DNA from 2 places in the Clostridium sp. USBA 49 genome. Region 1 is predicted to be linked to the other one. Evidence: a T-box and tRNA genes for the amino acid it is inferred to sense, from the RefSeq annotation. Region 1 holds a T-box; the other holds one or more tRNA genes.
The links. The T-box of region 1 lies ahead of thrS (threonine--tRNA ligase). A T-box ahead of a tRNA ligase gene usually reads a tRNA of that ligase, here a tRNA-Thr.
Positions count from the first base shown of each region.

Region 1 (3,439 bases):
GAAGAACAATTCGATAATCCTTTTGGAGAATCAACTGGTGCTGCTGTAATATTTGGAGCTACTGGAGGCGTAGCAGAAGCAGCCTTAAGAACAGTATCAGAAATTTTATCAGGTAAAGAAATAGATAATGTAAACTATACTCAAGTTAGAGGGACTGAAGGTATTAAAGAAACTTCAGTTGAGCTGCCTGATGGAAGAAAAATAACTGCTGCAATAGCACACGGATTAGCCAACGCAAGAAAAGTATTAGATTCTGTAAGAAATAATGAAAAAAAATACGATTTTATAGAAGTTATGGCATGTCCAGGTGGATGTGTAACAGGAGGTGGTCAGCCAATTGTTGATTCAAAAATAAAAGAAGAAATAGATATAAAAGCTAAAAGAGCTAAAGCAATTTATGATGAGGATGAATCATTTGTCATAAGAAAATCTCATAAAAATCCATATATAATTAAAATATATGAAGAATATTTAAAAGAGCCAAATGGGCATTTAAGTCATGAATTACTTCATACTCATTATGTTAAAAGAAGCAAATTTTAATTTAACATATAAAGTTAAATTTTTATACAATTATATATAAAGATTTTTAAATATTTGTAAGACATTTAAAAATGTTCTAAAATTTTTATAGTATTAGTAGCAGTAAAACTGGTGTTTTTTTAATTGTTTTTGTTTACTTATCAACAGAAATTGTGATATATTAGTATATTATAATAAATTAATCATAACTGTATAAAATTTTTCAAATATGCTTGACAGTGAGTTTTAAAATGTTATAATTACTATAACAAAATATTGATTAATTCTATGATGAGAAGAGTAAGTTCCCCGTAGTTTTCAGAGAGAGGATAAAGAAGCTGAAATTATCCTTAAATGAAAGGGTACTGAAGACCACCTCAGAGAGGCTCTAATAAAGCCCGGTAATTCCGTTATAATTTTTAAGAGAATCATTTATATGATTAATTTGGGTGGAACCGCGGGAGAAGTATGCACTCTCGTCCCATATCTTTAAGATATGAGACGAGAGTTTTTTATTTTGTACAAAATGGTAATTAAACAAAATTTTTAATTAATAAGAAAGGAGAATTTATATGATTAAGATTAAACTAAAAGATGGCTCAGAAAAAGAGTATGAAAAAGGAATATCAGTTTTAGAAGTTGCAAAAGATTTAAGTGAAGGATTAGCAAGAGTAGCTTGTGCAGGGAGCGTAAATGGAAAAACAGTAGATTTAAGATTTAAATTATATGATGATTGCGAATTAAATATTTTAACTTTTAATGATGAAGAAGGTAAAAAAGCTTTTAGACATACAACTTCTCATATATTAGCTCAGGCTGTTAAAAGACTTTTCCCTGAAGCTAAACTTGCCATAGGTCCTGCTATAGAAGAAGGATTTTATTATGATTTTGATAAAGAAGGATCTTTCTCTTTTGAAGATTTAGAAAAAATAGAGGCAGAAATGAAAAAAATAGTAAAAGAAGAACTTCCAATAGAAAGATTTGAACTTTCAAGGGAAGAAGCACTTAAGCTTATGAGCGAAAAAGGTGAAAACTATAAAGTTGAACTTATAAATGATCTTCCAGAAGATTCTATAATATCTTTTTATAAAATGGGAGAATTTATTGATCTTTGTGCAGGACCTCATTTAATGAATACTAAATATATAAAAGCATTTAAATTAACTCAAGTTGCAGGAGCATATTGGAGAGGAAACGAAAAGAATAAAATGCTCAGCCGTATTTATGGGACTTCTTTTACAAAGAAAAATGAGCTTGAAGAATATTTAAAAAAATTAGAGGATGCTAAAAAAAGAGATCATAATAAACTTGGAAGAGAATTAGAGCTTTTTACTACTGTTGAAGAAGTAGGTCAAGGACTTCCGCTTCTTATGCCAAAAGGAGCAAAGGTTATTCAAATACTTCAAAGATTTGTTGAAGATGAAGAAGAAAGAAGAGGATATCTTTTAACTAAAACTCCTCTTATGGCTAAAAGTGATCTTTATAAAATTTCAGGTCACTGGGATCATTATAAAGAAGGAATGTTTGTACTAGGCGATGAAGAAAAAGATGAAGAAGTTATGGCACTTAGACCAATGACATGCCCATTCCAATTTCAAATATACAAAGCTAAACAAAGAAGTTATAGAGATCTACCTCTTAGATATGGTGAAACTTCTACTCTTTTTAGAAATGAAGCTTCAGGAGAAATGCATGGACTTATAAGAGTTAGGCAGTTTACTATTTCAGAAGGTCATTTAATTGTTAGACCAGACCAGCTTGAAGAAGAATTTAAAGGTGTAGTAGACTTAATAAATTATATGCTTGATACTTTAGGCATTAGAGAAGATGTATCATATAGATTTTCAAAATGGGATCCTAAAAATAAAGAAAAATATATAGGATCAGATGAAGATTGGGAAAATACTCAAAGTATAATGAAGAATATACTTGAACATTTAGGATTAGAATATAAAGAAGCAGAAGGCGAAGCAGCTTTTTATGGACCAAAACTTGATATTCAATTTAAAAATGTTCATGGGAAAGAAGATACAATAATAACTGTTCAAATTGATTTCTCTTTAGCACATAGATTTGAAATGACTTATGTTGATAAAGATGGAGAAAAGAAATATCCTTATGTAATTCATAGAACTTCTATAGGATGCTATGAAAGAACTTTAGCAATGCTTATTGAAAAATATGCAGGAGCTTTCCCAACTTGGCTTGCTCCAGTTCAGGTTAAAGTTCTTCCAATATCTGAAAAGTATCATGACTATGTAGATAAAGTAGTTAAAGAACTTAAATCTAAAGGTATAAGAGTAGAGCCTGATTATAGAGCAGAAAAAATAGGATATAAAATAAGAGAAGCTCGTATGCAGAGAATACCATATATGCTTATAGTAGGTGAAAAAGAAGCTTCAGAAAATACTGTATCAGTAAGAAGCCGCAAAAATGATGATGAAGGTGCAGTAGCTTTAGAAGCCTTTATAGAAAGAATTGTTAAAGAAGTAGAAAATAAAGAAAGATAGTTTTATAAAGTTTTACAATTAAGCTCATAAAACTTCTAAGCTTAAAAATAGCCGCAAATTAAGTGCTTTCGTTAAAATATATAAATATTAAATAAACGAAAAGACTAAGATTTGCGGCTATATTAATTTATTTTGAAGTACACTATTTATTTTAAGATTGATTTTGAATATTTGTATGGTTATAATAATTTTATAAGTAAAAATTTCACTTAGTTACATTTATAGGCATATTATAAAATGAAAATTTCAAAAATAAAAAGGGGGCAGTTAATGATGTCTTTTAGGAAAAGTATTATTAAAAGATATATGTATTTTTCCCTATTGTCAGGTATTATAATGGGGGCTATATTTCCTTTTTTAGTAAGCTTTTTTACCTATTATAAAAAGCCTTCATATTCATTGTATTT
Region 1 is NZ_FUYD01000014.1:21,378-24,816, forward strand. It holds gene B5D11_RS10935 (NADH-dependent [FeFe] hydrogenase, group A6) at 1-543, shown strand, start outside; T-box leader at 802-1,009, shown strand; gene thrS (threonine--tRNA ligase) at 1,095-3,032, shown strand; gene B5D11_RS10945 (methyl-accepting chemotaxis protein) at 3,306-3,439, shown strand, end outside.

Region 2 (3,439 bases), on a different contig from region 1:
GTTATAACAAGCAGGACAATGTAGAAGGAGTTTTAGATTCTGCAGAGCAAAAAATATTTAATATAGCAGATAAAAGAAATATAGCAGATTTTGAGCCTATGCATGTTGTTTTAGAAAGAGGTTTTTTAGAGATAGAGAGACTTTATAATAATAAGGGAGAGATAACAGGAATCCCTTCTGGATTTAAAGATCTTGATGCAAAAACATCAGGATTTCAAAAGGGAGATATGGTTCTTATTGCTGCAAGACCTTCTATGGGTAAAACAACTTTTGCTCTTAATTTAGCTCAGTATGCTGCTTTAAGAGCAGGAAAAAGTGTGGCAATATTTTCTCTTGAAATGTCAAAAGAACAGCTTGCATATAAGCTTCTTTGTGCAGAAGCAAATGTAGATATGCTAAAACTTAGAACAGGTAATCTAGATGACAGAGATTGGGAAAATATAGCTAAAGCTTCAGGACCTTTAGCAGCAGCTAAGATATTTATAGATGATACTGCTGGCATTTCTGTTATGGAAATGCGTTCAAAATGCAGAAGATTAAAACTTGAGCATGGTATAGATATGATACTTATAGATTATCTTCAGCTTATGAGTGGTAGTAATTCAGAAAGCAGGCAGCAGGAAGTTTCAGAAATTTCAAGATCTATAAAAGCTTTAGCAAAGGAAATGCAGTGTCCAGTAATAGCACTTTCACAGCTTTCTCGTGCTCCAGAGCAAAGAGCAGATCACAGACCAATGCTTTCAGATCTTAGAGAATCAGGTTCTATAGAGCAGGATGCTGACCTTGTTATGTTTCTTTATAGAGATGAATATTATAATAAAGAAACAGAGGAAAAAAATGTAGCAGAATGTATAATAGCAAAGCAGAGAAATGGTCCAACTGGAACTGTTAAGCTTGCTTGGCTTGGTCAATACAGTAAATTTGGAAATCTTGATGTAGTTCATGAGATATAAATTAATTTTAATAAAGGGCTGCTTTAAATATATTAAAGGAATCTAAATAATTATAAATATTATTTTTCAAAGCAGCTCTTTATATTAAAATGCTTTCTATATATTTAAAATTTAATAAATTTTAATTTAAAGCTATTTTTAACAATTTAAATATTGTTGATTATTTTTATAATAGGTAGTAAAATTGTATTGTGAAAAATTTAATATGCTTCTGTAGCTCAGATGGTAGAGCAACTGATTCGTAATCAGTAGGTCGTGGGTTCAAGTCCCATCGGAAGCTCCAGTGAAAAATTAAGAGATTGAGTACTCAATCTCTTTTTTAATATTAAAAATATAATTATTTAAAGTATTTATTTTATAAATTTATATTTATTTTTTTACATGACAAAGTATAACCTATCTTATATAATAATAACATGCTAAAAATTTTTGGGAGAAGGTTAAAGAATAAGAATGAAAAGAATAAATGAAATTTTTAGTGATTATAATATGAGCGGAAATATATCTGCTGCTCTTGTAGAAGCAGTAGTATTAAAGAAAAAAACTAAATGTTTAGAGCTAAAAATAAGTTCAGATAAATATATTGGAGTAAGAGAATTTGAATATTTTAATAAATTTATAAAAGAAAGATTTGCTTTAGAAGATTCTGAAATATCTGTAAAATATACCGATGGAACTGATAAAAAACCTCTAGAGGAAGAACTTAAAAATATTTTATCATTTATTTCAAATAAATATCCTGCATTAAAAGCAGTATTAACTAATAGTGAGTATGAGATAAATAATAATACTATAAATTTTAACTTTAAAATTGCGGTGTCTAATTTTTTAAAATCTATGAAGTATGATAAAAAAATTAAAGAAATTATAAAGAATTTGTATGGAACAGAGTATAAAATAAATTTTATTGATAAAATAAGCAACGAAGAATTATTAAAAATGGAAGAAATAAAAAGAGCAAATGAGATGATGATTATTCAAAAAGAAATTAAATCATCAAACAATAATGTTATTAAATTATCTGAAAAAACTGCAGAGATAAAGAATGAATCAAAAATAGAAGAGAATATAAAAAGAGGAGATTCGTCTTTAATATTAGGAAGAAGTGCAAACATTAAAGAACCTATAATAAAAATTACAGATATTACACCAGATGAAGGAAGGATAGCTATAGAAGGTGAAATATCAAATATAGAAACAAAAGAATTAAAAAGCGGGAAGACATTGGTTTCTTTTGATTTATATGATGGTTCAAGTTCTATGACATGTAAGGCTTTTTTAAAGCCTGGTGAAGAAGATGAGGTACTATCAAGACTTAAAAAAGCTAAAGGTGTTAGACTTTGCGGGAATTCAGGGTATAGTAAGTTTTCAGGAGAAATAGAACTTATTGCTAATACTATAGTAGAAACAGAAGGAATTAAAAGAATTAAAAGAATGGATAATGCAGAAATTAAGAGAGTAGAGCTTCATATGCATACCCAAATGAGCCAAATGGATGCTATGACTAGTGCTACTGATTTAATTAAAAGAGCTATGAGTTGGGGTATGAAGTCTATTGCTATAACAGATCATGGAGTTGTTCAGGCTTTCCCAGAAGCACATAAATTATTAGGAAGAGATAATCCTGATATGAAGGTTATATATGGAGTGGAAGCATATTTAGCGCCAGATAAAAAGCCATCTGTAACAAACTCAAAAGGTCAAAGTATTGACACAACTTACTGTGTATTGGATTTAGAGACTACTGGATTTTCACCTGTAACTGAAAAAATTACTGAAATAGGAATTATGAAGTTAAAAGATGGAAAAGTAATAGATAAATTCAGCTGCTTTGTAAATCCTGAGAAACCTATTCCTCAAAGGGTTGTAGAAGTTACTAATATAACTTATGACATGGTAAAAGATGCAGAAACTATAGATAAGGTATTTCCAAAAATATTGGATTTTATTAATGGAAGTGTTTTAGTAGCTCATAATGCTGAATTTGATATTGGATTTCTAAAACATAATGCAAAAGAGTTAGGATATGATTTTGATTTTACATATATAGATACATTATCTTTAGCAAAGGAAGTTTTTCCTGACTTTAAAACTTATAAATTAGGTAAAATTGCTAAAAATCTTGGTATAAAAGTTGAAGTTGCTCACAGAGCATTAGATGATGTAGATACTACAGTTAAAGTGTTTGATATAATGCTTAAAAAGCTCAAAGAAAAAGGAGTAAAAACTCTTGATGATATAGATACATATGGTTATGACGATGAAGCTAAAAAAGAAGAATATAAAAAATTAAAAACATATCATGCTATAATATTAGCAAAAAATTATGTGGGTTTAAAAAATTTATATAAGCTTGTGTCTTATTCTCATTTAGATTATTTTTACAAAAAACCTCGTATATTAAAAAGTTTGTATAAAAAATATTCAGAAGGATTAATTCTTGGAAGTGCCTGCAGTGAAGGGGAATTGTATCAGGCAATACTTCT
Region 2 is NZ_FUYD01000015.1:10,309-13,747, reverse strand. It holds gene B5D11_RS11095 (replicative DNA helicase) at 1-953, shown strand, start outside; tRNA gene B5D11_RS11090 (tRNA-Thr) at 1,161-1,236, shown strand; gene polC (DNA polymerase III subunit alpha) at 1,407-3,439, shown strand, end outside.
Region 2: it has a tRNA-Thr gene. The T-box ahead of thrS (threonine--tRNA ligase) is inferred to sense a tRNA for this amino acid. The anticodon was not compared.